4 regions of the Desulfosporosinus sp. Sb-LF genome follow, and region 4 is predicted to be linked to each of the others. Evidence: predicted binding sites of a transcription regulator. Region 4 holds the regulator's gene; each other region holds the start of a gene.
What was found. Region 4 encodes LexA, which represses DNA repair genes until DNA is damaged. Its sites were predicted from a motif close to CNAACANNTGTTNG; they were not measured.
Positions count from the first base shown of each region.

Region 1: E4K68_RS15440 (putative DNA modification/repair radical SAM protein) is a predicted target of LexA. The motif match lies at 4,406-4,419, and genes of this name have one in related genera.
Region 2: recA (recombinase RecA) is a predicted target of LexA. The motif match lies at 5,196-5,209, and genes of this name have one in related genera.
Region 3: E4K68_RS08135 (DNA polymerase IV) is a predicted target of LexA. The motif match lies at 2,812-2,825, and genes of this name have one in related genera.

Region 1 covers NZ_SPQR01000010.1:68,610-75,988, reverse strand. The annotation lists gene E4K68_RS15470 (AAA family ATPase) at 1-230, shown strand, start outside; gene E4K68_RS15465 (DUF1992 domain-containing protein) at 279-599, opposite strand; gene E4K68_RS15460 (small acid-soluble spore protein Tlp) at 879-1,094, shown strand; gene E4K68_RS15455 (hypothetical protein) at 1,295-1,804, shown strand; gene E4K68_RS15450 (DEAD/DEAH box helicase) at 1,977-3,422, opposite strand; gene E4K68_RS15445 (hypothetical protein) at 3,864-4,118, opposite strand; TPP riboswitch at 4,133-4,238, opposite strand; gene E4K68_RS15440 (putative DNA modification/repair radical SAM protein) at 4,462-5,763, shown strand; gene E4K68_RS15435 (TIGR03915 family putative DNA repair protein) at 5,742-6,611, shown strand; gene E4K68_RS15430 (CoA-transferase) at 6,832-7,379, opposite strand, start outside.
Region 2 covers NZ_SPQR01000007.1:16,912-24,290, reverse strand. The annotation lists gene E4K68_RS11685 (TIGR00282 family metallophosphoesterase) at 149-931, opposite strand; gene E4K68_RS11680 (hypothetical protein) at 1,030-1,554, opposite strand; gene rny (ribonuclease Y) at 1,750-3,294, opposite strand; gene E4K68_RS11670 (RecX family transcriptional regulator) at 3,583-4,116, opposite strand; gene recA (recombinase RecA) at 4,094-5,140, opposite strand; gene E4K68_RS11660 (DEAD/DEAH box helicase) at 5,515-7,128, opposite strand; gene E4K68_RS11655 (competence/damage-inducible protein A) at 7,118-7,379, opposite strand, start outside.
Region 3 covers NZ_SPQR01000004.1:351,005-358,383, forward strand. The annotation lists gene E4K68_RS08115 (acetaldehyde dehydrogenase (acetylating)) at 1-190, opposite strand, end outside; gene E4K68_RS08120 (BMC domain-containing protein) at 249-539, opposite strand; gene E4K68_RS08125 (BMC domain-containing protein) at 570-869, opposite strand; gene E4K68_RS08130 (choline kinase family protein) at 1,278-2,192, shown strand; gene E4K68_RS08135 (DNA polymerase IV) at 2,868-4,121, shown strand; gene E4K68_RS08140 (YkgJ family cysteine cluster protein) at 4,471-4,818, shown strand; gene E4K68_RS08145 (hypothetical protein) at 4,942-5,217, shown strand; gene E4K68_RS08150 (ATP-binding protein) at 5,256-7,154, opposite strand; gene E4K68_RS08155 (response regulator transcription factor) at 7,147-7,379, opposite strand, start outside.
Region 4 covers NZ_SPQR01000017.1:8,070-15,448, reverse strand. The annotation lists gene hflX (GTPase HflX) at 1-156, shown strand, start outside; gene E4K68_RS18120 (methionine gamma-lyase family protein) at 196-1,461, shown strand; gene lepB (signal peptidase I) at 1,572-2,117, shown strand; gene E4K68_RS18110 (D-alanine--D-alanine ligase) at 2,257-3,360, shown strand; gene lexA (transcriptional repressor LexA) at 3,490-4,104, opposite strand; gene E4K68_RS18100 (M23 family metallopeptidase) at 4,213-5,016, shown strand; gene E4K68_RS18095 (serine hydrolase) at 5,133-6,113, shown strand; gene E4K68_RS18090 (hypothetical protein) at 6,144-6,338, shown strand; gene E4K68_RS18085 (Spaf_1101 family AAA-like ATPase) at 7,097-7,379, opposite strand, start outside.

The DNA.
Region 1 (7,379 bases), on a different contig from region 4:
TAAATATTTTAGGGCTATTACCTACGATGGTCCAAGACCATACTAACCTTCATCATGTGATGCTCCAAGAACTACGGAAACGTTTTGCTGAAACCCCAGATATCAAGGTTTTTGACACAATTATCAAACGTGCCATACGACATGGGTTAGCTCAATCCAATGGTGAACCTGATATTAAAAATGCACCAGAGTATCTTTCTTTTGTAAAGGAAGTATTTGCCATAGCATGATTGACATCACTAATTCACTTGCCAGAGCTCATGCACACCAGATACTTTCTATCTCCTATGTCTGCAATCCATCATGACGTTATGATTATAGACCTTTTCAGAAAGATCTTGTCTAGAAATAGAAGGATTTCCATCAGATAAGTGTGAAGCGCCAGTTGTAGACGGTGGCAAATGATCGTAACCTTTAGTGGTTTGATCGATATAGCCTGAATTTTTCAGAACAATGTATGCTGCTCTAAGCTTTCGAGGTAAAAAGTACAGACCCTCAATTTTTAAAGGTTTTCCTGCACCAGGAAGGTTCTTGAAATCCCCCCTAGCAATCGCTTCCTGAATTCTCCGTTCAGTAAAAATACTAAAGATATCCTTCACGTTGCTACCCCCTCACATGTTACAAAATAATCTTTGTTTTTGTATTATATGTTGAAGGTGCCCCCCCTGCACTAAGAAAATTCCCCAAATAAAGAGCAAGGTGCTCCGCGTCGATACGCGAAGCACCTTGCTCTTTCGAGCCATACTCTTGATACTACATATTTTAAAACCTCAATTATTTCCCCAGATATTCCTCAATTTAGTATTGCCGATGGCGTGCATAGTTCCTTACAATTTAGGTCATCATAAAGAGAATCATGATGGATAGGAGGGATTAAATTGGCTAAACCAGATAATCGGGCGGATAATGAGGCGCACCTGCAAGAACATATCGATCATACTCTAGCAAATTTGCATGAAGCTGAAGATTACCTTGACGAGCATGCAGATGAGATTACAGCGGATGAGAAGCATGATATTGAAGCTAAAAATGATCGACGCAAAGAAAGTATTAAGAGTTTCATAGCGGAAAAAAGAGACGAAGCTCAGCATTAAAGCTTTCTATCTTGCGTTCCACCCAATCAAGCAGCTCCTTCCGGTTTAGGAAGGAGCTTTGCTCATTTCAACCTCTTTCTCTCTAATTTTGTAGAAAGAGGTTGAAATGAGCAATTTATTCTCAAAAACTTCACAATTAATTAACCACTTGCTAAAATTTATAGCATAAACTTAAAATTAAATTTGGAGGTGGATTATTTTTGAATATATTACAGACTAAGAAGACTTTCTGCTCAGATACAGTCTTATGGTCTTCTTGTTGTGCATTATTCTGCTTATATGCAATTTGGTTATCCTGTTACGGTATAAACGACTGGTCTATCCGAACGCAAGAACGATTTTGGAACAAGATGGGATTCATCTCAATAATCTTGGCAATAGGTTCTGTTATTTTTTGGCTGAGTAAAAAGAAAATCGCAAAGGTAAAAGAAGTAAAAAGCGGTTTAACAATTCTTCATTTGAGAGAATCACACATTGCGCTCGGCTGGATATCATTTGCTATAGGCCTTGGTCATAGTATCTTTTTCATCGTCAATGATCTCGGTAGACCGAGTCGCAACTTTACCGGATATATCGCACTCATTATTATGCTATTGGTCATTCTATCTGGTGCAATGTATAAGCACAAAGTTCTTAAGGTCAGTGTAATAAAACAGTGGCATTTGGTCATTGCGTGCGTTTTGGTGGGTATCATGCTCGTACATATTTGATTAAGTACTTTTTGCCGCGATGTTCAGCACCCTTCCAACAGTTTAGGCGCTGTATGAAATTGTTTATGTGGTGTCATCTATAAAAGGCCTCCGTAGTTCATTGGCAAAGTTCGGAAGCCAGCTGAATTATGACTCTCTTCTCTTGGCACTACAAAACTACAGAGTCTCCCTTTCACCTATCCGCCTTGCTTACCTTCCGAAGCCGACCTTTGATCGGAGTGTTTTGCAGATCTTGCAGCACCAGCTCACCTTTATTGTTTAAGATTTCGACAAAGGTAGATACATCCAGGATATTGATGATCCCGATATCAGCCGCAGTTATTCCTTGAATACTGCATAGTGTGCCAACAATATCGACCGGTCTCATCTTTGTTTTCTTCCCGGCATTCACATGGATTTTCATAATTTCAGTGCTCAGCTGCGCGCCTTTTGTTTCTTTGATATCTGGCGGCGTCTTGATTTTCGCCATGAAATATTGTTTCGACTGACGCACCGTTTCTTCTTCCGGTCTTTCCTTCAAAAGTATCTCTTTTCCGATGTAGTCATGGATATCCTTCAAAAATTTATTTTCCTCTTTGGTAACAAACGTAATGGCTTTACCCAACTTGTTGACGCGGCCTGTTCTACCGATCCGATGAACATAGCTTTCTCGGTCATATGGGATATCATAATTAATGACCAAGGTAATGTCCTCGATATCCAGACCTCTGGCCGCAACATCTGTTGCACATAGATACCTGAAAAATCCTTGCTTAAACTCATTCATGACGCTCAATCGATCCCGTTGTTCCATTCCCCCATGAAGCTTCTCACAAGAATAGTTTAGCTTTACGAGTTCAGCGTACACCTCATCGACCGTTTGTTTGGTATTGCAAAATATCATGCAGCTATCCGGGTTTTCGACAATCGTTAGATCTAGTAGAAGCTGCATTTTATCCGTTTGATCGACCTGATATCGTTCTTGAGCGATCCGATCTGTCGCTGGATGTTGTTCTTCGATTTCCATACAGATTGGGTCTTTCATGATTTTATTACATAAAACATTAATGTCTTGAGGCATTGTCGCTGACAATAAAATCGTCACCCGTTCTTGAGGCAAGCTGGAAATGATGGTTTCAATTTGCTCGATGAAACCCATATTCAGCATTTCATCGGCTTCATCGATGACGAGATAGTTTATATTGGATGTATCAATAGTCCCTCTTTCGATATGATCGATCAACCGACCTGGGGTTCCAACCACAACATGGGTTTTTTGTTTAAGTTCCTTTTCCTGAACGTGGAAAGGGTACTTCCCATAAATTGCAGCAACTTTTAACCTTTTGAATCGGCCAATATGGAACATATCTTCTTTGACCTGAGCTGCAAGTTCTCTGGTTGGTGTGAGCACTAAGGCTTGCGGTTTATTCTGTTCCCAGTCCACTAATTCGCAAATAGGAATAGCGAAGGCCGCCGTCTTTCCGCTACCAGTTTGGGACTTAACGATGATATCCTTTCGGGCCAAGACAGCCGGGATCACCTGTTCCTGGGCTTTGGTGGGACTGATGAAATTCAACAAACTAATGGCTTTTAATAACTCGCTACTTAATTGATATCCGTTAAAATTACGATCGATCATTTAGTCATCTCTTTCATTATTACGATTTCTGATGCACGCTTTTTTCAAATTCTCCTAAGCTCGATCTCCTATAGTATAAATGAATAGGCCCTGAAACATTCAATTTCCTTCATACTTAGCTGTCGCCTATTACCTATTACCCTTTATGTTGGATAAACCTATCTATTAATGCCGGGCCATACTTCCTGTACTCTCTCGATGAATGTATGGTGAGCACAAACATCTCCAGCTTAGGGATTAAAATGACCCGATCTAGACGATAATCATCCTTGATCGGGCTATCAAAAGTAGGCCCTCGCATCGCCCGGATCGGTTAGCGATCAAGGATGGTTGCGACGAAGTCCGAAGTGCGGGGCACAACTGTTCGGTTTGGCTGTTAGCTAACATGTCGATAATCTTTCTCTCGTGAAGTGTCTTGCTTTTAGCGAGAAATTCTTGTGATTAAGGGATGAGTAGGTGCAATAGTTGCCTTTTAAGATCTAACGCAACACTAGAAAGCAACAGCTCATCCGGATCACGCGGGTGTGGGAATGGGATTTTAAACTCTTGGATAATCTGAGCGGGACGTTGGCTTAGAACAACGACTCTGTCCGAAAGAAGAATAGCCTCATCAATATCGTGCGTGATCAATAAAACGGTATGCCTTGTTAAGGTCCGCCGTGCGAGACTGCAGGGGAACTGAGCATAAAAAAACACCGCAGTAATGCGGCGTCCCTATTCTCAAATCCTTCCTCCGCTGGCATTACCCAGATCAGGTTGAGGGTCGGGCAAGTTGCCCCTCTCAGCCAGAAAACTCCAGCTCCCCTGTTACCATATTAAGTCTATATTACACTAACACATTGAGTGTTTCAGTGCAATCTTTAATTTCCGCCATGATTAACACCCCTATTTCTGATGGCAAATCTAAAAGGTTTCTATTGATATGTGCTCGCCCTCCTGCTCGATCACACTCTTACACGTGTTTGCCCTTTTTCCTTTTGACAAGAACATACGTTTCATATTATAGTGTTTAATAGTTGCTAGGTAAGGGGTGTTGAACATTGATATTTATAATAAATTGACAATCTTGTCAGACTCAGCTAAATATGATGTGGCTTGCACTTCCAGCGGTGTAGACCGAAGTGGCAAGCAAGGCAGTATAGGTAGCGCAGCAAAAGCTGGGATTTGTCATAGCTTTTCGGCCGATGGGCGATGCATATCGTTACTAAAAGTACTGATGACGAATGTCTGCATCTTTGATTGCAAATACTGTGTCAATCGCATGTCAAACGATATCGTAAGAGTCGGGTTTACGCCTTCAGAACTCGCAGAACTTACAATCAACTTCTATCGGCGGAACTATATAGAGGGTTTATTCCTGAGTTCAGGGGTCATTAAAAATCCGAACAATACGATTGAGCAAATGATTAAGGCTCTTGAGATATTGCGTAACGTTTATCACTTTGGCGGTTATATTCATGTCAAGGCAATACCAGGAGCAGATAGTGAGCTCATTACCCGCTTGGGACTTTTGGCTGACCGGATGAGTATAAACATTGAGCTGCCTTCTCAGGAGAGTCTAAAGCTCTTGGCCCCAGACAAGACGAAGGAGTCCATACTACGTCCGATGGGACTGATTACTACTAAAATCCAGGAAAGCAGTACTGATCTAGTAAAATTTCGTCATGCTTCCAAATTTGTGCCAGCCGGACAGAGCACACAGCTGATTGTGGGGGCGACTCCCGACACAGACCATAAGATATTAACTCTAACCGAAGGGCTTTACAGAAAATACCATCTTAAGAGAGTCTTTTTCTCTGCCTATATACCGGTGGCTGAGCATTCACTACTACCTTCTATAGATATCAAACCACCTCTAGTGCGAGAGCATCGGCTTTATCAGGCCGACTGGCTTTTACGGTTTTACGGCTTTGAAGCTAAAGAACTGCTTGATGAACAAAATCCTAATTTCAATTTACAAGTGGATCCCAAATGCAATTGGGCACTCAACCATTTAGAGAAGTTTCCTCTTGAGATTAATAAAGCGCCCTATGAGATGCTTTTACGAGTGCCTGGAATCGGCGTGACAAGTGCGATGCGTATTCTTACAGCTAGGAGAACTGGCCCGATCGATTTTTCTGGACTTAAAAAGATGGGTATTGTCCTAAAACGCGCACAGTATTTTATTACCTGTAAGGGAAAAATCATGGAGGGTTTAAAAATAACGTCCGATGGAGCCATTAGAGCCCTTATGGCTGATCAACACAAGCTTCCGTCTCCTTATCCTGAACAGCTGTCGCTATTTAACGAGCCTTTCCTTACGAGAGAGGATGTGCAACAATGCCTGACAGGACAGATTTAGTCTACGCTTATGATGGTAGTTTTGAAGGGCTGATGTGTTGCGTTTTTGAAAGCTACGAGCAAAAGGAGAATCCCAGTATCATCCGACCCCCAGGTGTACAGCAGAGCCTTTTTGATACGGCGAAATGGATTGAAACGGACGAACATAAGGCAGACAGGGTTTTTAACTCGATTCCATCAAAGATATCCTCTAAAGCACAGGAGTTGATTAAGCTTGGTTTTTTAACATGTGCTCCGAATAAAGAATTGTTAATCTATCATTTCCTACGTTTGGGTTTTAAGTATGGGTGCAAGGTGATGACGATGCTCACGGACGATACGGTTTGTTCCCTCCAAAAAGCTGTACGCCATTTAACGTCTGAAAGTCAGAAGTTCATGGGATTTGTTCGTTTTTCCGTTTATGGCGAAGTGTTAGTGGCGGTAATTGAACCTAAAAACTTTGTGTTGCCTCTTCTATCAGTGCATTTTTGCGACCGATTCCGGAACGAAACATTTATGATTTATGATAAAACTCACAGTATGGCCTTAATTTATCGGTCACAAAAAGCGGAGCTGATCTTTGCCGACGAGTTGACGTTGCCAGAAGTTGACGGTACTGAAATTGAGTACCGTCAATTATGGAAGCAATTCTATAAAACGATTGCCATTGAAAGTAGAAATAATCCACAGTGTCGTATGGCACTGATGCCGAAACGGTATTGGGATCACATGACCGAATTGGATGATAGTATTGAACAAGCTAAATCTAAAGGGCCAGATCAGTGGCGTGTAGCGGAAACTGCTACTGAAATACTACCAACTTCGATAGGTGCTTTAGCTTCCCCGTTCCAATATCCAACTCGCAAGTAAGACGGTATCTTTTCATTTGCCACCTTGAGTTTGTTTCACATTGATCAATTAGGGTATAAATTTCTAAATACATTACGGTACAAAAGTTAGATCCTTGCGAAATCTAGTTTCGCACTCTTGGTCGTTGGGTAATTAAATTCGCATAAACTAAGAGGTTAACTCACCCCCACTTTAGGAGTAATGAGTTAACCTCTTTTGGTTGCCATAACATCATTGTCCACTATTTCATGATGATTCCTTCCGGATCAATAGTTTTATAGAGCAGATCCAATTCTTCATAGGTAGGAGTCAGAGTTTCTCCCTTAACCCTAGAGATATTAAGATCGAAACTGCAGTTTTCACGGCAATCCTCAGCGGTAAAACCAGGATGAACAGTATCTAGATACATCTCGCCGTTTTCATCAAAGCGATAGACACCCATGTCAGAAATTACAGCGGATGGTCCACCATTGAATGCCGGACCGTAGACCTCCCGCTTGGGAACCCATTCTTTATCGGGCCAATGAGGAATTTTCCATCCAGGCGAGGTGATATAGCTGACTCTTTCCACAAAACGACGTTTCTGACCGAACTGAGGCATAATCAAAACGCTTCTCTTGGCTAGGGAATGAATATCAGAATTACCCCCACTACCTGTAAGCCTTTTACCCGTGGGGCCGCCCATAAAGGTGCAGTTAACGTTCCCATAGAGATCGACTTCAGCACCACCCAGATAAGCCAAGTCAACCTTGCCAGATTGTAGTTGGCCAAACACGTCGGTGAGACCAT
Region 2 (7,379 bases), on a different contig from region 4:
AATCGTTTACAAGTATTACCACAACTATGAATATATGTATTCGAGAGCAGGTGGGCAAAATCCTCTTTTGTTTCAAAGAATTTTCAGATTTCGATCCAGCATTCAGAATCAAAAGTTCCTAGCGTAATTCCAAGTTTTAAAAAATACTTTAAGCATCTGCCACTCGTTGAATCGCCTCGATTTTCCGCGCTTTTCCAGATTCTTCATCGATATCTAAGATTACAGCATTGATCTGAATAGGGCCATTCGCTAACTCGAATTTCGCAGGAAGTTGGGTTAAAAATCGATTGATAATAATTTCTTTTTTAACTCCCAACACTGAATCCCGTGGTCCTGTCATGCCAACATCCGTAATATAAGCTGTCCCTTGCTGAAGCAAACGGGCATCGGCTGTCTGAATATGGGTATGAGTTCCCAGAACAGCGCTGACCTTGCCATCGAGAAACCACCCCAACGCAACTTTTTCTGAAGTTGCCTCCGCGTGAAAATCGACAATGATAATAGGAGTTTCTTGCTTCATTTGATTAATCCAACGTATAGCTCCACTAAAGGGGTCCTCTAAGGGTGGCAAGAATATACGGCCTGAAAGATTAAGAACGCCGATTTTGCTTCCTATGGCTCGTATAAATCCATATCCTTGTCCGGGTGCTCCTACTGGATAGTTCGCGGGTCGAATAAGCCTTGATTCACGATCAATGAAATTCATAATATCTCTTTGATCCCAAACATGATTCCCCATCGTCAAAAACTGAACACCGTAATTATAAAGTTCCTCGGCTATCTCTTTCGTCAGACCTTTTCCAGCCGCAGCATTTTCTGCATTAGCGATGGTGACATCAACATTATAGTCTTCCTGAAGAGGCTTTAGAAAACGTTTAACAGCTTCCCTTCCAGGTTTACCCACAATATCCCCAATAAAAAGTACGCGCAAAAAACGTACCTCCTTCCAAATCAACCAAACTATAGTCTCGATAACATTCTATTATTTGGCATTTTACGACTGTTTATTCACTCGATGATTCTTAGTAACTAGCTCTTAAAGACTAACACCCGGCCCTTTTCTCGCAACGCAACCACATTTTTATCGATATCACAGGACTGGATTGAAGACAGCATTTGGCTGATCATTTCTTCCTGAAAAACTTGTTCATCTTCTGGCAAATCTATTTTATCAAAAACAAGATGTTTTTTGTATTCCCGTTTTAATAGCTCAACAATAAGCCCCACTTCACGTTGTGTCATACTATCGACATCTCGTGTTATCATAAGCACACAGACATTTTCCTCACTCCGGCAAGCAATCTCGCAAATTCGCATGCTCTGCCTTTCGAGTTGATGGAAGAATTCTAAAGCAGGTTTAAGGACCCTTTGGAGGGAAGAGACCTCTTGGTGTTGCGAAATGATAAACGTGAACTTAAGAGCATGCTGATCTAGGCAATAATGAACCGACCCCATCTCAGAGTATCTTAACAAAATTGAAGTCAGTAGTCCTACGCCGTCTTGGACACGTCCCCCATCCTTATGCTGCAAATTATTGAACATCCTAGTTTTCATTCCTCTCTAATTCGGACCTTAACAAAACACTAATTCGGCATCGAACTGCAAATTCCTGCTTAAAAACCTCCCCATCCGACTGGGTATATTTGGTCCTCATCTACGATGACGACAGCAGACGGTTTATTTGATTATCCCCGATTACTATAAAAAACAGGCGATCCCCAGGATCGCCTGTTTAAATACTGCCTATGGCTATTTCGCGAAATCAACTGCTCGAGTCTCACGAATCACTACAACCTTGATTTGTCCCGGATATTCGAGTTCTTCTTCAATACGTTTACTAATCTCACGCGCAACCCGCGGAGCAAGTACATCGTCAATTTTGTCGGGTTTCACAATTATGCGAACTTCTCGCCCTGCTTGAATAGCAAAGCACTTTTCTACTCCTTCAAAACTTTCGGCGATTTCTTCTAATTTTTGTAGACGTTTGATGTACGTCTCAAGTGTTTCTCTTCGAGCCCCTGGACGTGCAGCAGAAACCGCATCAGCAGCAGCCACTAGGACTGCAACAATGGTTTTCGGCTCTACATCGTTATGGTGAGCTTCGATAGCATGTACAACATCACTGGATTCCTTATACTTACGGGCAAGGTCAACTCCAATTTGTACATGTGTCCCTTCCATTTCGTGATCAACAGCCTTGCCAATATCATGCAGAAGACCCGCACGCTTAGCAAGCTGAATATCAACACCTAACTCCGCAGCCATCAATCCTGCCAAATGAGATACTTCCGTCGAGTGCTTTAAGACATTCTGTCCGTAACTTGTACGGAATTTAAGCCGACCAAGTAAGCGAATTAATTCAGGATGCAACCCATGGACACCCGTCTCAAATGTCGCTTGTTCCCCTTCTTCGCGGATTTTTTGGTCGACTTCTTTCTGAGCCTTTTCAACCATTTCCTCAATCCGCGCAGGATGAATACGACCATCTGCAATGAGTTTTTCCAGAGCAATTCTTGCAACTTCCCGACGAATCGGATCAAAACCTGACAAAATAACTGCTTCAGGCGTATCATCAATAATAAGATCAATTCCTGTCAAGGTCTCCAAAGTACGAATATTACGTCCTTCACGGCCGATAATTCGACCTTTCATTTCGTCGCTAGGTAACGCCACAACTGATACAGTCGTTTCAGCTACATGGTCAGCTGCGCAACGCTGTATAGCTAAGGCAATAATGTTTTTAGCCCGTTTCTCGGCTTCCTCCTTGGAACGAGTCTCAATTTCCTTGATCATGATCGCTGACTCATAGCGAACCTCTTCTTCAACTCTCTTTAGCAGTAGCTGCTTAGCCTCTTCCGTGGTCATGCCAGATAAGCGTTCTAACTCCGCTTGCTCTTTTCCAACAAGCTGGTTTAACTCTTCTCGTTGCTGTTCTACTTCATTTTCCTTGAGATGAATATTTTCTTCTTTGCGTTCAAGTGACTCGATTTTACGGTCCAAGCTCTCTTCTTTTTGAACCAAACGTCGTTCAAGCCGTTGGAGCTCACCACGCCGTTCCCGAGTTTCCTTTTCTACTTCATTGCGAATAAGCATGACTTCTTCTTTAGCAGCAACGACAGATTCTCTTTTCTTGCTTTCAGCTGCAGCAAGGGCATTCTCAACGATGCGCTTAGCCTCTTCTTCTGCCGATCCAATACTCTTTTCAGCAGTATTTTTGCGAAAAAGCCAACCTATAAAGACACCTAGACCTAATCCTACCAAAAGGGCGACTAAACCGGTAATAAATGCGATCATACGTATACACCTCCTTGTTTGTCAAAATTCTATTTTTTCACATTAAAAAAACTGGTTTTCAAAACCAGTCCCATAAGCATAACCTTTAAGACGGGTAGTTCCCCCCGTTTCCTACAACTCTCGTTAGTCAAAAAAGTCCCTATATTAGCTGACTACTACGAAATCTATAAGAAAACCATTAAAGGTTAAATCTTAACAGAGACAGGTCTCTGTTAAGATTTTAATATCATTTGTAAACATTGTCAAGCTTGTCCTAAACTGGTGCATTCTATACCCCAAACCCTAGCGCTATTCAACATAATTATCAGTTTTAATTTGGTATAGTACGTCTCGCACCATCTCCGAAGAATATCCGCGTTGTCCAAGCTTTCGAGCAACTTTTTGCTGAAGCCATAGTTCACGTGGAATAGACCTCTTTGTTTGTTTAACATCAATTCTTTGTTCCCAATGTTTGCCCTCTTGGACCCACCACCGTTTTGCGAGGGTTAGACATTGCTGAAACTCATCATCACTTGAATACGCTAACTCCAACGCTTGTTCAATCAATTGGGACTCTAACCCTCGATTTTGCAAATCTTGTTGGACCCTTTGCCGAGAATAATGCTTGAGTCGGTTTATCGAGTATGCCATCGCAAGGTCTCGGTCGTTGAGATAACCCAACTTCTCCATTCTTTCCAGCACATCATTAACTTCCGAGCTTTCAAAGCCCTTTTGCTTGAGACGTGTCTCTAATTCATAATGGGTTAGAGCTCGGCGTGATAAACAATCCAATGCAACTTCCCTGGCGCTTTTTGAAGGTTTAAAGCTCGTCAAGTGAACCATCTTCTGCTTCTTCGTCTTCGACCATGGTTACAATGGGGTTCATGTTCGTGCGAATCAGTTGTTCAAGAGTGTTTGCCATCTCTGGGTGTTGCTTGAGATATTCTTTAACATTCTCACGCCCCTGCCCTAACCGCTCACCATTATAGGAGTACCAGGCCCCCGATTTTGCAATAATCTCCATTTCGGTGCCAATATCGACAATACTTCCTTCACGAGAAATTCCTTCTCCATACATAATGTCAAAATCCGCTAGTTTAAAGGGTGGCGCTACTTTATTCTTCACGATTTTGACTCGGGTTTTATTACCGACTATATCCTGCCCTTGTTTCAAGGCCTCTTGCCGACGAATGTCCATCCGGATCGTGGCGTAAAATTTAAGCGCCCGACCACCTGTTGTTGTCTCCGGACTTCCAAACATAACGCCTATTTTTTCACGAATTTGATTGATAAAAACAACACAAGTATTACTTTTGCTGATGGACCCTGTCAACTTTCGCAAGGCCTGAGACATGAGACGGGCATGCAAACCAACATGATTGTCTCCCATTTCTCCTTCAATCTCTGCTCGAGGAACTAAGGCTGCCACAGAGTCAACTACTACGATATCCACAGCAGCACTACGTACAAGTGCCTCACAAATTTCTAACCCTTGTTCTCCAGTATCCGGCTGAGCTACCAGCAAATCATCAATATTAACTCCTAGGGCCTTAGCATATACTGGATCAAGGGCATGCTCTGCATCAATGAATGCAGCTGCTCCGCCCAATTTTTGGGCTTCAGCTATAATATGCAGCGCGACAGTTGTTTTACCCGAAGACTCTGGTCCATAAATTTCAATAATCCGCCCGCGCGGCACCCCTCCAACCCCCAAAGCAAGATCTATCGCTAGAGAACCCGTCGGGATAACGTCGATCGTCATTCCTGCCGAAGATTCCCCAAGTTTCATAATCGATCCTTTGCCAAACTGCTTCTCAATCTGAGCAAGTGCAATGTCAAGTGCCTTTAGCTTATTCGTTTCGGCCATTTCGTTTTCCTCCTCATCTTGGTCAATGTATTTTGTGGTTATCTTTGCGGTTGGCAAAACATCTGTTCGGTTCTCATTATAGAGGTAGGCCTTGATACTTGTCAATTTCTTTATTTTACAACCGACTATATTAGAAATTATATTACAAAATTCTTCTAATTCGCAATATGAAATTGGGGGTAAAATTAGCTTGATATTATTTCAAGACGTTGATGGCAACTAATCCAAAAAAAGAGGATTATACACCAACAAAGTGGTTTATAATCCAGAAACAATTTGTTACAGCCCTTTCGCATATTCACGTAAAGGAATTCACTGCAAAATGTGACTATTGCAAAGAGAACACGTATGAAAATAATTACTTCCCATGTTTACTAATCATTCTCACGAGCTTTGGCAGGTTCAACACTCACCCTACGCCCTTTGATCATATTTTGATGCATGCAGCTCAAAACCCTAGAGGCATATTCCTCAGGAATTTCTACAAAAGTAAATTTGTCATAAATATTAATCATTCCTATAATGTTCCCCGAAATTCCACTTTCATCGGCAATCCAACGAATAATATCTTGAGGGCGAATTTGTTGTACCCTACCGATGTTCATGAAAAAGCGCACCATACCCGCAGCTGCTCCAGTGTTTTCAAAATGATAGTCATCTTGAGCTTTGCCTTCGATGCGTTCTTCTACGCTCGCTCCCTCGACCGCAAATTTTAGGGCAGCGGCTGCCACATCAATTGAATCATATTCGTCGAACAATTCCCCAACGATCGCACGATAACTCCCCAGTCGATCACCCTGGATCAGTCTTATGAGCTGATTCTTAAGATTTTCTGCCTGACGCTCACTTATATCAGATAACGAAGGAAGTTCCTGCCGACGGATTCGCGTCTTCGTAAGATTTTCAATCAGCCGGAGTTGGCGATATTCCTTAGGCGAAATCAAGGTAATTGCCTGCCCTTTACGTCCGACACGTCCGGTTCTTCCAATTCGATGCACATAAGATACCGGATCCTGAGGAATATCAAAGTTGATGACATGGGTCACATTATTAATATCCAAGCCTCTTGCTGCTACGTCTGTTGCCACCAGTAATTCGGACTTTCCATCTCTAAACCGTTTCATGACTCGATCCCGCTGTTGCTGGCTTAAATCCCCATGCAAAGCATCCGCAAAATATCCCCGGGCTTCAAGAGCCACTACAAGCTCATCAACCCCACGTTTTGTGCGACAAAAAACAATTCCCTGCCCAATATCCTCCATATCGATAATTCGGCCTAAAGCATCGACTTTAACACTCTCCCTAGTCTCATAAAAGACCTGGTCAATCAACGGAACAGTTAATTCATCTCGACTAACTGATACAGAACGAGGAGAATTCATATAGGTCTGAGCTAATTTGCGAATTCCCGGCGGCATTGTTGCCGAGAAAAGCATAACTTGTCGACCTTCGGTAGGAACTTCTCTTAGAAGACTCTCAATGTCTTCTATAAAACCCATATCTAACATTTCGTCCGCTTCGTCAAGAACCACCATTTTTACATGTTGCAGGCGAAGCGTACCCCGGTTCAAATGGTCTAACAACCGGCCAGGAGTTCCAACGACCACCTGATAACCCATTCGCAAAGCGCGAATCTGACGATCAATGGGCTGGCCACCGTAAATTGGCAACGGTTTTACATGCTTATATTTTCCAATTTTCGCAATTTCCTCAGCGACCTGGATCGCCAATTCACGAGTTGGAGTGACTATAAGCGCTTGTACGGCTTGGAATTTAGAATTTACCTTCTCAGTGACCGGGATACCAAAAGCTGCGGTTTTACCTGTTCCGGTCTGGGCCTGACCAATTATATCAACGTCTTCAAGAGCAATCGGGATTGCGGCTTTTTGAATTGGAGAAGGTTCTTCAAAGCCCATCTCTGACAAAGCTTGTAAAACCTGTTTGCTCAACTGAATATCACCAAACAATTGTAAACGTTCAACCATCACCTAATTGTAGTCTCCTTTCGTTCTTTAACATGTGCAGCCTTACCTCATTTAAAGCCGCTTGAACGGTCAACTGGCGAACAGACTCCCGTTCTCCATAAAACTGAAATTTTTTCGCATGAATCCCTTCAGGCGAAGCTAATCCAATATAAACAAGCCCCACTGGTTTTTCATCAGTACCGCCACCTGGTCCTGCTATTCCTGTCGTTGAGATAGCCAGGTCAGTGCCTGCCTTTGAACGGATTCCTTCGGCC
Region 3 (7,379 bases), on a different contig from region 4:
ATCCCGTTTCTTCATAGGACATAATGGCAAGTTCCCTGGCATAGTTATACACTGCTTCAGCCATATGCCCGACAATATTATCTAGTTTTTCCTGGGGGAAAGTCGCCAGTACCTTTTGAGCCTCGCGGGCGTTTTCCACAAGAATCCGAGCCTCTTGGACGGAGAGCAAATCATTGTCAATCCTATTCATATCTCAGTCACTCTCCCCTTTCCGCTCGCAGAATCAAAGGTTCAACAAATGCGTTAAACTACCAGTCAATAACGTGTTTAGCGATAATCTTTTCTACGTCCGCATGCGGCCTGGCAATGACATTGGAGCTATAGATCTTGCCCACCTTGCTGGCTTCTTTGATGCCAGCCTCTACAGCCGCTTTCACCGCTCCTACGTCACCACGAATCACGACGGAAATTAAACCGGAAGCCACATTTTCATAACCAATCAATTCCACATCCGCAGCCTTGCACATGGCATCCGCAGCTTCTAGCACCGAAACCAGGCCATACGTTTCTATGAACCCCAAAGCACTGTTCTTGTCCACACGGATACCCCTTTCCAAACTAATCAATGTTCATTCCGCATCAATGTCATGTCTCGAAACAATCTTGCCTACCCGGCTGATGGGGCGGGGCATAACATGGGAGGCTGTCACCTCGCCAATGGCTGCTGCCGCTGCTGCACCGTTTTCTACAGCTGACCTCACTGCAGCCACATCGCCTTTAACCATAACCGTGACAAGCCCAGAACCCACATTTTCATACGAAACAAGAACAACGTCAGCCGTTTTACACATGACATCCGCTGCTTGAATTGCCGGAACCATACCTCTTGTTTCAACGAGACCCAATGCCTCTTCTCCAAAATATTCCATTGAAACAACCCCTCTCTCTATAGATTTAAATTTCAAGGATTGTTATTTTCATCTTTTTTATCAGCCGATAATTTGTTGCTTTTATAATATCGCATGCAGAAATTGTTTTTTTGAAGAATATATAGATATAATTAGCATTATTATATCTAACAAAATCGATTTCTTGTACAAAGAGTATTTTATTGCACAATCGATATAAACGTTCCAAATTCATGAATTCATCGAGTTAAAAACACCTTTTATCTTTAAATCACATTTTAAAAACTACTAAACCGGGAAATTTCACGACAAGCCTAAGCCACCTGAATCCATTGGTCCAGAAATGCATTGATTTTGTTAGGTTTTTTTGCTAAAGTAAATTAAAAATAATCCTAAAATCCAAGTTTCAAAACCTTGGTGGAGTTATATATGAGAATGGAAGAATTAGTCCAAGAAAAGCTGCGCCATGCTTTTCACGATGAAAGCATTGTATTCGACAAATCCCGTTTTACCGGCGGACTTACCAATTACAACTACATAATGAACATTAAGGGTATCGAATATGTCATCAGGCAGCCCGGCGGCATGACGGAACAGATTATTGATCGAAAAATGGAAAGTGTCAATAATAATATTGCCTCAGAGTTCGGCGTGAACTCTGATTGCATTTACTTTGATGAATACAGCGGAATCAAAGTAAGCACATACATAAAAAACAGCCAAAACATGGCTAACTCTGATCCTTCTTCTCCCAAAAACCTGGAATCCGTTTCTAATATAATGAAAAAAATCCACTCCTCTCCAAAACATTTTTCAAACCGCTTCGATTGGCAAACGGAGCTTTCCAAATACGAACTGATTATCCAACAACTACACGGCGGCTTTTTCTTTGATTACTCAACCCTAAAAGACCGATTAGTCACTTTTGTCCAAGAAAACATCAAAAATACTATCTTGGCCCCCTGTCACAATGACACAGTGCCTGAAAATTTTATCATTGACGATACTGGCAGAACATATCTAATAGACTGGGAATATTCTGGAATGAACGATCCCTGTTGGGATGTGGCAGCCTACATTCTTGAATCCAAACTATCCGCAGAAGCTATCCACCATTTAATTCAGAACTACTTCAGCCGTCCACTGACTCCTATGGAAGAATTAAAAATAAAAAGCTTTATGATGGCACAAGATTTACTCTGGACGGCCTGGGCTTTAATCAGACATTACAATGGCGACGACTTTCTTGGATACTGCTGTATTAGATATGAACGCTTCCGAAAAAACATCAAAACAATGACCAAATCACCCCATTGTTCCATTGCCAGCATGGTCATGAGTTGAACCTCCTTTTTGGCTAGATTCTTGGGGCTACCCGGTAGACCGACAACAAAAAAGGTGCCAATCGACAAAGGGTTCGCTCGGATATGGCAAATACGCCACGTCCCTGGCGGTTCCATTTATCAACCCTAGCACCGTCAGTGACCTTAGTAGGGTGTGGGAGAACCTAGTTGTCCTGAGTTGAAGTAAAGCGGGTACTTGCTCAGTCCCCCACAGTACGTGATTATAGTCTATGTAGCTGTGACGTCTGTCGGGTTCCGAATAAATCATAAAATAGGCCCCGCCTTGCTCCAAGGCGGGGCCTATTTTATGTTGCCAAAAAATGCAATCAAAATAAGGATGCCAGTAGATGGCATTCTTATTTTGATTTATCTGCGGGTCTTTAGAGAGATTCCTCTATATAAAGTTGCTTAAGGTATATGGAGCCACTACCGGCTTCACTAAACGCCCAACAATCGAAGCTTATAGTTATTACTTCCCATTTATATACCACTGCGACAAAACCAGATTCGCAGCCTTGTCAACAAGTAGTGCCTTAGATTTGATATTCGCAGATCGGCTGGTCGACTTAACAGAATGTATAGTTATTTTCTATTATTTGGCGAATGTATTCTCTTTACCTAGAACAAGTGTTTTGTTACAATAGAAACAAGTATTCTAAGAAATAGGGTGAAGTGCATGAGCCGAAGGATTATATTTCATATTGACGTGAATAGTGCCTATTTGTCTTGGGAAGCCGTTCATCGATTACAGCATGGCGATTCGCTTGATTTGAGGTCCGTACCTTCAGTAATCGGCGGCAATCCAGAAACTCGGCATGGAATTGTTTTAACGAAGTCGATTCCCGCCAAAAAATTTAATATTAAGACAGGGGAAACCATCTACTCTGCCAAAGCGAAATGCCCAGAGTTAATAATAGCGCCACCGAATTATAAGTTGTATATGCAGTGTAGCAAAGCTTTTGGGGATATTTTAAGGGAGTACTCACCCTTTGTTGAGCAATACAGCATTGATGAATATTTTATGGATTTCACGAACATGGAACGCCTTTTTAAAGACCCCGTTAAGGCAGCTTATTTGATTAAAAATCGTATCAAACATGAGCTGGGTTTTACTGTCAATGTCGGTATTAGTACGAACAAGATCTTGGCTAAGATGGCTTCAGAGCTTAAGAAACCCGATAAAGTACATACTATTTTCCCAGACGAGATTGCAGAGAAAATGTGGGTTCTCCCGATTGAGGAACTGTTTATGGTTGGTCGGGCAACTACTAAGAAGATGCGGAACAGGGGTATTAATACAATTGGGAATTTAGCCCATTATGACCCTAAGATCATTAAGCTCTTTCTAAAGAGTCATGGAATGTTGGTCTGGAATTACGCAAACGGAAATGAAGCAAGCCCAGTGAGGGAATGCCGTAGACCAATGATTAAGGGAATTGGCAACTCTACGACAATTGCTTTTGACGTTGAGGATAAAACGACTGCCCATTTGGTCCTGTTGTCATTGACTGAAACTGTTGCCGCAAGGTTAAGGCAATCAGGTTATTGTACTCGATTGGTATCTATTTCATTAAGGACGAACGAGTTTTATAATTGTTCGCACCAGAGGAAGATCTTCTCTGCAGTTGATTGTACAAATGCGATTCATAAGATTGCTTGCGAATTGTTTGACGAGTTATGGAAAGGTGAGCCGGTTCGACATTTGGGAGTAAGGGTTTCAGAGCTATGTCAGAATGATTTTCAGCAATTAGCTTTTTTTGAAAGGGATTATGTTAAAGAAAGGGCCGTGGATCAGGCTGTCGATTCGATACGTGCGAGATTTGGTAATGGGTCAGTTTTTAGGTCATCCTTTTTAAATAGCGGGGTACGCTTTAGCAGTGGCGGAACAGTGGACGACGAGGAATATCCAATGATGTCTAGTTTGCTATAGTTGCTGAACCGTAATCCCGTAATGTGCTCCATTTTCGGCTACCATAGCTTACAAGGACAAAGTAGAGACAACCATCTTAATGGTTGTCTCTTTGGGGTACTCCCTCTTTTTTAGGTTTAACATGTCCATAAGATCCTCTATCAAATCAAGAGGGATGCAGAGGACTTTATGCTATTAGAGTTTATGGATATTTGATATTGACAAATAATTATTTTTATGTTATAATATTTAGCCAATTTGATTGACAACTAATACTACATTGTTTTATTATATAAACAAATTGGTCCATTTTGTTTAGTTATAAACGTATTACAAGCCAATTAATGTAATTATTAGGAGGTTAATCTATTTGGAAAGCCTTCCATGTGCAAGCTGCAAGGGGTTATGTTGTGGTCCTGTTCCAGTAACACAGCAAGAGTTAAAGGATATTAAAAATCGAATTATGGAGATGCCTCATCAATATCGTTTGAAGTTAAAAAATCAGCTTCGGTATTATGGAACCTGTATTTTCTATGATCTTGATAAAAATAAATGCAGCATTCATTCGGCAAGACCTTCCATCTGTCGTGCATTTGGACATTATAGTAATTTAATTTGTTTCAGAAAACCAGAGGTGGCTAAGAAGCAGAATTGGAACGTCACAGAAAACCCCATTGGCATCTTGTCTGTAGACTATACTTGGAAGAATCTTAAGTGACTCCAGTGTTCTCTTCACATTAGAACTTTATGTATAATACTAACCTTGTAAAGCAAACCTAATTCATACCCCAAGATTCTCGTCAAAACATGAACAGACTAACCATTACTGGAGGTGAAGCTTGTGGAAGAAGGAATTGAGGGCTACGACAGTACCGAAGGTTCGATATTATTCACCGAACTTTTTACCTCTGAATTTATGCAACGGTACACACAGTTTGAATCCATCGAAGAATTATTATCATCGGGCGGATTTGAAGTAAATTCAGAAGAAGATTATGAGGCTATCCCAGATGAAGACATCGACATTCATGTGGCAAAGACGACCAACTTTAGTTCTTGGAAAGAAATGCTTACCGACGCGGTAGAAGCCTATACTATTAAACAATCAGGCCATTAATTTCTCTTCGACACACGAGTAATTAGATCCATTAATGACTATCGCTTTTTCTCGAAGTTAGCGAAGTGCTCCTTTGAACCATTTACGATTAGGGGCAGTTTTATTTCTATTACAGTACCCTTTTCAAGTTCGCTCTGCATTGAAACCCTCCCATCATGAAGCTCTATCAAATGCTTAGCAATAGCAAGGCCCAGCCCTGTGCCTTTACCTTTTCGGGATTTATCAACTTTGTAAAAACGATCCCAGATATGGGTTAGTTCATCGGCTTCAATACCATACCCCTGATCGCGAATTATGACCGAAAGCGTATTAAGCTCAAGCAGCGTTGTTTCAACCGTCACCTTGGTGTCACATGGGGAATATTTGATAGCATTGTCTATAAAGATAACAAACAGTTGCCGCAAACGATCATAATCCCCCAAAAATGGAGGGACATCTTGCTTAGACAGATAGTTGATCTCAATCCCCTTTTTCCCCGCGATTGTCTGAAGACCCTTTATAACGTCCGAAAGTAGACTCGGGATATGAAGTTTCTCCCTATTCATCGTAATTTTACCGGATTGAAGGCGGGAAAGCTCCAACAGGTCTCCCACCAAACGTTCCAACCCACGCGTTTCTGAAAGCATCCTTTGGTAGTAACGCTTAATTTCCTCGCTTTTTCCAACAGTACCATCCACCAATGCTTCAATGGATCCACGGATGACTGTCAGGGGAGTACGGAATTCATGGGACACATTAGCCACAAAATCCCGTCGTAGTTGTTCAAGGCGCATACTTTCACTGATATCTTGAACCAACGCAACACTTCCTGTAATCTTACCATTGTTGTCCAGAATGGGTGAAAAGGTAAACATGAGTTTTTTACCCGCCCAATCTTTCAGTAGTTTCGTGGACATCTTTCTTTTCATAACGTTCTTAAGTTGGGCCTCAATTTCTAGATGATTGAGGTCCATTTCTATGTCTTCTGGCAAATACGGAGAGGGTCTATTCATAATTTCCGAGATAGAGTAATTAGCACTCACTGGTTTAAGGCGCGTGTCAAAGGCAATGATCCCTTCGGAAATACTCGATATGATATCCTTTAATTTTCCTTTCTCTTGAAAAAGCTCATTTATTGTAGAGCCTAGCTCATTAGCCAAAAGGTCGAGTGAATTCCCAAGCTGCCCCAATTCATCCGTGCGCTTTACCCCTGTTCTTGCTGAATAATTCCCCTTCATTATTTCTAGCGCAGTTCGATTCATTGCGTGCAAGGGACGGGTAAAGAGCAGGGAGTAAAATATCCCTAATCCTACCGCAAGAAGTAATGCGGCTAGAAGACTAATCAGTAAAATACGCACGGCACGGTTCAGCGTTTCTGTAACGCCTATTACAGGTGAATGGAGAAGCACGGAGCCAATGGTTGCCTGATTGGAATCAACGATCGGGACGCCCACAGTTATCGTTGCTTCGTTATAGACGCTACTAAAACTTTCGCTGATGGATTCCTTTCCGGAGAGAACCTCTTGAATGACGTTTTCAGCCTCCTCAGGTAAGGGAACTGAATTTGTCAAAGAACCCTGACCCATACCCTTTCCTTTCCCCTGCCCCATGCCCATGCCTGACCCCATTCCAGACATTAGTGATAAGTTACCTTTTTTGTCAGTTATCCATACTTTAGATTCAGTTAAAGTATCAAGAGAGCGCATGTATCCCCCAAAACCGCGCATCTGGCCATTCATGCCATTGATACCGTTCGGACTGTTCAGATCCATGCTTTGGATGTACTCGGCCACAGCAACCGAAATACTTCTTGCACTAGCCAACATAGTCTTTTCCCGGCTATCAAAAGCATATTGCCTAAACATTTGAATAAAGAATATCCCTATGGCCATCATCGAGATGAGCACAATGATGACAAAAGCTGCCGTTAATTTAAAGGCAATTTTATTTTTAAGCATGTTTGACCTCAAATTTATATCCTACACCCCAGATGGTTTTAATATCCCAGCTAAAGGTTTCAGGAAGGTTTATTTTTGATCTAAGCCGTTTGATATGGGTGTCCACAGTTCGTGCATCGCCAAAATACTCATAACCCCACACACTGTTCAAAAGGTTATCTCGCGAGAAAACCTTTCCTGGGTTGGATGCCAAAACCCATAAAATTTCGATTTCCTTCTTAGTAA
Region 4 (7,379 bases):
CCCACCATTACTTTGCTTAATAAGGTTGATCTAGTCATGGATGAAGTCGATCTAAACATCCTAGCTCAACAGCTTCCTCATCCAATTCAGTTGTCTCTCAAACGCGGGGATTCTTTAAAACCAGTATGGAAACTAATGAGCTCCTTAGTGACTTAACTCTATTTGTGATGTTCCCTTTGTAAGGAGGAAATTTTTTTGTATTCAAATCCCGAATGGCCGAGTTTAATTCGCGAAGCGATAGACAAAGCAGAAGAAACACTTTTACAACGACTTCCTGCATTGCAAAAAACAGCAACTCGAAACCACGAAAAGGTCTTAAATGCCTTTCAGGAAGAACGAGTATCCTCATATCATTTACAGGGAACAACGGGTTATGGCCTGGGTGATTCAGGTCGTGAAGTCCTCGACCGCGTGGTTGCCCGAATTTTGGGTTCCCAAGCCGCCCTTGTGCGTGGTCAGTTTGTTTCAGGTACCCACGCTATCGCTGCTGCGTTATTTGGTGTTTTAAGACCAGGAGATCATGTTATTTCTGTCAGCGGGACCCCTTACGATACGCTGGATGAAGTTATCGGACTACGGGGAAAAGGGCAAGGGAGCCTTATGGATTTTGGCATATCCTATGATGCCATTCCTCTGGATTCCCAGGGTAAACTACAATATGCTCTTTTGAGCGAGACAATAACAAATAAAACTCGAATGCTGATTGTTCAGCGTTCATGTGGATATGCTTGGCGAAACTCTCTAACAATATCCCAGCTTAAGGAACTCGTAGATTTTACACGAACAAACTATCCTCAATTAATCATTTTCGTAGATAATTGCTACGGAGAATTGGTCGAAACGCTGGAACCGGGTGATATCGGCGCGGATTTGATGGCCGGATCGTTAATAAAAAATCTGGGGGGAAGTTTAGCTCCAACTGGCGGATATGTTGCGGGTCGCTCTGATTTGGTTAAACTTGCAGCCCAGCGCTTGACAGCACCAGGAATCGGCGAGCATGTGGGAGCAACCTTGGAATGGCAGCGGCTTTTTTATCAGGGGTTATTCTTTAGCCCGCTAACTGTTTCGGAATCCATAAAAGGTGCGGTATTTTCCGCAGCATTTTGGCGAGCGTTAGGATTCGAAGTACATCCTGAACCCGAGGCACCCAGAACAGACCTAATTCAAGCCGTAAAACTGGGATCGAGGGAAAAGATGATAGCGTTCTGCCAGGGACTTCAAAAAGGCTCGCCAATCGATTCTCATGTTTTACCCATACCGTCTGGAATGCCAGGATATGAAGACGAGGTCATCATGTCTGGTGGAACATTTATTCAAGGAGCAACCAGCGAATTTTCAGCAGATGGGCCTCTTCGGGAACCCTATATTGTCTATCAGCAAGGTGGCATTTCGCATATGTATGTGAAGATAGGTAACATTTTAGCAGCACTGAATTTATGGAAGCAGGGACTTCTAAGCTAAAATATATATCTGTGTTTGGAACTTCTTGAATTTATTTAAATGCTAATCACAGTCTTCCTTTCAAAGATTCACCGTACTGTGGTATTATAAAGGCTAGAAAGGGGTGGATTATGAAAGATTCTGAGTCACCGAAAAGTACAATGCGATTCGTCCTAGAATTAATAGAAATAGTTCTAATTGCATTTGCGCTTTCTTGGGTATTGCGAACGTATGTTATTGAGGCCCGTAAAATACCCACTGGTTCGATGCTTCCGACCATTCAACTCGAAGACCGTGTCATAGTGGATAAGTTATTTTTCAAACATTTCGACCACATTAGTCCTGGAGATATCATTGTCTTCCATCCGCCACCGAGTGCCCATTCGACGGAGGACTTTATAAAACGGGTTGTCGGCTTACCAGGTGATAAAATTGAGATACGCAATCACAAAACTTATGTGAATGGTCAACCACTCTATGAACCCTATGTAGTAGATCAGTCGAAAAATGACTTTGGCCCGATCGTCGTTCCTAATAACTCGGTATTTGTTATGGGAGACAATCGTAATAATAGTGCTGACTCAAGAGAATGGGGATTTTTACCAATAGAAAACATCACTGGGCGAACTCTCTTTCGCTATTGGCCTCTTAATCAAATAGGTGCTCTTGCTCGATAGGTGGGAGCCTTTTTTCTTTTTCAGGCATATACTACTAATAGTGACAGACGTATCTCCATTAAGGGACTTCGCATAACATAACATGGTTTTTAAATTTCAATTACTTAATTTCAATTACTTATTGAGAGGGTGGGGCATTTTGGAAGATCACAAACTTCGAGTGGTTCTTTTATTTGGCGGTCGCTCAGGTGAGCATGAGGTTTCTTTAAATTCAGCCCAGTCTATTTTCAAGGCTATTGATCGTAACCGCTACAGTGTAGAGACGGTAGGAATTAATAAACAAGGCCAATGGTTTTGGGGTGTTCGCCCAGAGGATGCGATAAAAGAAGGATTTTCTTCGGTAGATCAATCTCGCCAAGTTACTTTGGTCCTTGACCTTACACACCCGCGTTTTATGGCTTTAGATGGTAGCGTACTTCCCAATGATGGTCATTTTGATCTTATCTTCCCAGTGCTTCATGGACCCTACGGAGAAGATGGAACTCTTCAGGGCTTACTGGAGATGGCCAATGTCCCATATGTAGGCTCTGGAGTATTAGGATCCTCACTAGGGATGGATAAAGATCGTATGAAAGCGGTCTTCCGAGAGAAAAATTTACCTTTAGCACGCTATGTAACTCTTTTGCGCGTCGACTTTATCGATCGGCCAGAAGATTGCCTTAATGAAATTGAAGCTAATATAGGCTATCCTTGTTTTGTAAAACCAGCCAATTTAGGGTCAAGTGTAGGCATTTCTAAAGCACACGACCGTGAGGAATTAAAAAATGCTTTAGATATTGCGGCATTATATGATCGTAAAATCGTCGTAGAGGAATCTATTAATGGACGAGAAATTGAAGTCGCTGTTTTGGGAAATGATACACCAAAAGCTTCAGTTCCAGGTGAAGTAAAACCTGCACATGAGTTTTACTCTTACGAAGCTAAGTATTCTAATATTGGCTCTAGCTTATTGATTCCTGCTCCAGTCAATGAATCCGTGGCAACACGGATGCAGGAAATGGCTCTCGAAGCCTTCCGCGCTGTTGAAGCGTGTGGACTAAGTCGGGTCGATTTCTTTGTTACCTCACGAAACGAAATATATTTAAATGAGATTAATACTTTACCTGGATTCACTGAAATTTCAATGTACCCTAAGCTTTGGGAGGCTACAGGAATTTCTTATTCAGAGTTAATCGACCAGTTAATATCATTAGGCTTAGAACGTTTTAAAGATAAGCAAACCTGTAAAATTTCATGTAATTAAATTCTCCCTCACAATAAAGGAGAGCTGGTGGATGAACTTCCATCTGCTCTCCTTTATTGTGAGGGAGAATTTAAAACTCGAAGGATAACTGATTTTCTTAGAGCATATCTTTGACTAAGGGTCGTTTTATTAGAAGGTACGGAAGACCCCAATAACTTTTCCCAAAATCGAAACATTTTGGGAATAGATCGGTTCCATGGATGAGTTTTCAGGCTGAAGTCGAATAAGCGTTCTTTCTTTAAAAAAGCGTTTAACTGTTGCTTCTTCACCTATTAAAGCGATGACAATTTCGCCGTTTCGCGCTTCATTTTGTTGACGGACAATAATAAAATCTCCATCTAAAATTCCTGCGTCAATCATACTTTCTCCATGAACCCGCAGCATAAAAACATCATCTTGCCGAACAAGGTCAGCGGATAGAGGAAAGGTGCCTTCAATGTTTTCGACCGCCAAAACAGGTTGTCCGGCGATGACACGGCCTACAATGGGTATATGTACGACTTTCTTCGAAATAGACATGTCACTGGAACTATCCAAAATCTCGATCGCCCGAGGCTTTGTAGGATCACGTCGGATATATCCTTTTTCTTCTAACGTCTGGAGATGGCCATGCACAGTAGAGCTTGATAGCAAACCTACTGCTTCGCCAATTTCCCGAACGGCTGGAGGATATCCTTTTTTTCGTATTTCTTGTTTAATGAACTCTAAGATTTTTGTTTGCCGCTGCGATAAATCCGGGTACATAGTCTCACACCTCCATCTTCACAGAAAATATTGTATCATTCATAGAAACAAACTGCAAACAAATGTTCGTCGTAAAATCAAAAGATTATGGAAAGTGGGGGACGGATAATGAAACTTTTAGTGAACTTTAAACGGGGCTTGGCTCAGATTAGTATTTTGTTGTTTCTTGCGCTGATTTCATGGCAGCTAATTCATCGCCCACCGTCCATTCCTTCAGATGTCTATCAGTATTTATCTTCACTATCTCCAGCACTGGTGAAGCAGTGTACACAAGAACATCGTATATCATCATCCATTTCCTATGAAGATCTTCTGTCAATACGGTCGACATTATCAGAAAAAGATGCGCAAAGGTTAATTGATCAGCTTAATCTCCGTGTTCCTTTTTCAGCATTGAATTGGGGATCAATCCCACCCAATACTGTTAAAACTGTTCAAAGACGTTGTGGAATTCTGAAACAATATACTTACTATTCTCCCAATAAGTATAGATTCCCTGTTAAAGGAATTACTTGGTACGAAGATAGTTTTGGAGCAGATCGAGATGGAGGAAAACGCAGGCATGAAGGGACAGATCTCTTTGGTAAAGAAGGAACTCCTATAGTTAATATTTCTGGAGGCTGTGTTGAACAATTAGGTTGGAACAGGCTGGGTGGAGAACGTGTAGGTGTACGAGGTGATGATGGAAATTATTATTATTATGCTCACCTACAATCAATTTCCCCATTTCTTGTAAAGGGTAGGCGAATTGAAGCTGGAGAAATTGTGGGAAGCATGGGGCATACTGGTGATGCTTTAACAACACCTGACCATCTTCATTTTGGTATTGAACTTCCAAATGGACAATGGATCAACCCCTATCCGTTTCTGGCAGTATGGCAATATTGGGGAGAAGAGGGGCAATCTCAGTAATGATGAGTGAGACTTGCCCTATGCACTTAGATTCGTTATAATTACGTTGTTCGTATTCATACCACTAAGAAGTAGAAGTCAAGACGCGTTCGACTTATAAAAAGAGGGGCTATTCATTGAAACGTTTTCAGAACAGTTTTTTCAGTTTTACCAAGACAAAACTATATCTTTTAGTGATAATTGTTAGTATTTTTGCGCTTATTGGATTACGCAACTTAAACCAGTCTATTGCCAAAGGATTTACTACTATAGCGGCAACTACACCTAACACAACTAGTTCTAAAACACCGTCGGAACCCTCAGCGCCCGATTTATGCTACGTACTTATAGATACACAAACGACGCAGGTCTTGAAAACAAGTAACGCTGATATACAACGTGCTCCGGCCAGTACGACAAAACTTCTTACTGGGCTAGTGGCGTTACAGACGTTGAAAGAGACGGATATTGTGCGCGTTGGAACTGAAGTGAATATTGACGGATCCCGTCTTGGACTCAGGCCTGGAGACGAAATATCTGTCCATGACCTTCTAACAGCTCTATATGTCCACAGTGCCAATGATGCCGCTGCCGCTATAGCAGTGAAAGTTAGTGGTTCAATCCCTGCCTTTGCTGAAGAAATGAACAAATACGCTGCCAAACTAGGGTGTGAACATACACACTTTACAAATCCTCATGGGATGCCTGACTCTAACCACTATACGACTGCGAATGATCTTGGTAAAATTGCTAGTTTATTTCTTAAGAATGAAGAACTTATGAAATATGTTAAACAGGCCAGTGCTCGGGTTCAATGGAAAGATGCACGGGGAATAAACCGTTACGCTGAGGTGCAGAATACGAACAGCCTCCTTGGGCTCTACCCAGGAGACAGTGGTTTGAAAACTGGTACGACCCAAGAAGCAGGGCAGTGCCTTGTATCCTATGTCACAAGGTCAGACGGGGATTTATTACTTGTCTTACTCGGTAGCAAGCAACGCTACAGAGATACTATTAACTTACTTGATGAAGGTTGGGCAGTCCAGCGGTCCAATGCAGCGCTTCGAAGCCTAGCTAAAGACCCAAAAGCCCTTATTATGAGTCCTGGTATTTTTTAATTCTATACATTTAATCTGGAGGGGAAGAACTTGAAAAGCCTTGGTGAACCATGCGTACTAGAAGATCGTTCATGTACTGAATGCGGCGAGTGTGATCTTTGTGACCTTGATCCGACAAAACAATGTGATAATTGCTGCCACTGTATTAAAACCCCTGATGGTGATTTTGCAGAAATCGAGATTGACGATATATTGTTAAATACGGAAGACCCGGACCAACATTGACATAGTTATGCATTGAACTTGAACACGCCTATGAGTTAGGAATTCTATCATGAACTTTTTGGCGTGTTTCAAGTGGCTTAGACAAACTTTTAATACAGCAGGAATTTATTTTAACATGGGTCCGATAATAGATATTATGTAAAGTAGAGTATTTGATACCGTGGGGGAGTACCCATATAATAGCCCAATCGATAGATTTTTAACCGAATCCATCGATTGGGCTATTATATGGGTACGTCTTCGCATTGAATGTTGACAGGAACGAATGTTGATTTTCTTTATAACTTCTGCCAGTAACCTGTAATCAGTTACCGTTTTTCTGTGTGACTCGTTTTGCTACTGTACTAAGGTTAAAGGTTTAGTTTTTGTCCATGTAAAATCAGCCTCTAGAATCCTCTGTAATGCATTGAGGATTCTAGTTCAGTATAGAATCCATCTGATCCACAGAATCCATGGTGATTGGCCTAAGTATGTGCGTAAGATCATCTTACTAATTTAACTAACAAGACATTACTAAAGCACCTGAATTGGGTTGTAGATCGATTAGACTGAGTGAGTTTAATCTGGTTCAGACGATGATTAACCTTTTTACGTAGAGACACTTCTGTAGTCGTTTCAACTATGCGCTAAATGCCTATTTAACGCATAGTAGGGCTTCTGCTTTTATTTCATCCTTAAAATATCTAGCGTATGTAAAATATCTAATTCTGCAAAAGCAGCATCATGGGGTTACCCCCAAACTTTCAGATAATTACCTACTAATTATCCAAATTATCTTCATCCTTTAAAATATCACTATACGTAAATCTTTTATGGTTAAAAGAGTCAATTCCGCCTTCGAGTAAGTTGATGATATACTTTACTATTATAGGTTCTGTAGGATATCCCGTTTTTTCTACCCACCCTTTTACTCCATCTGATTCCATAACAATTACTTGCTCAGCCTTTGCATTAGTTACTATCGTAGCACTGTGAGTAGCAAGAATAACTTGTCGTTTTGACTTTAAATCCCTTAAATCTCGAACCAGATTTTTAAAAATA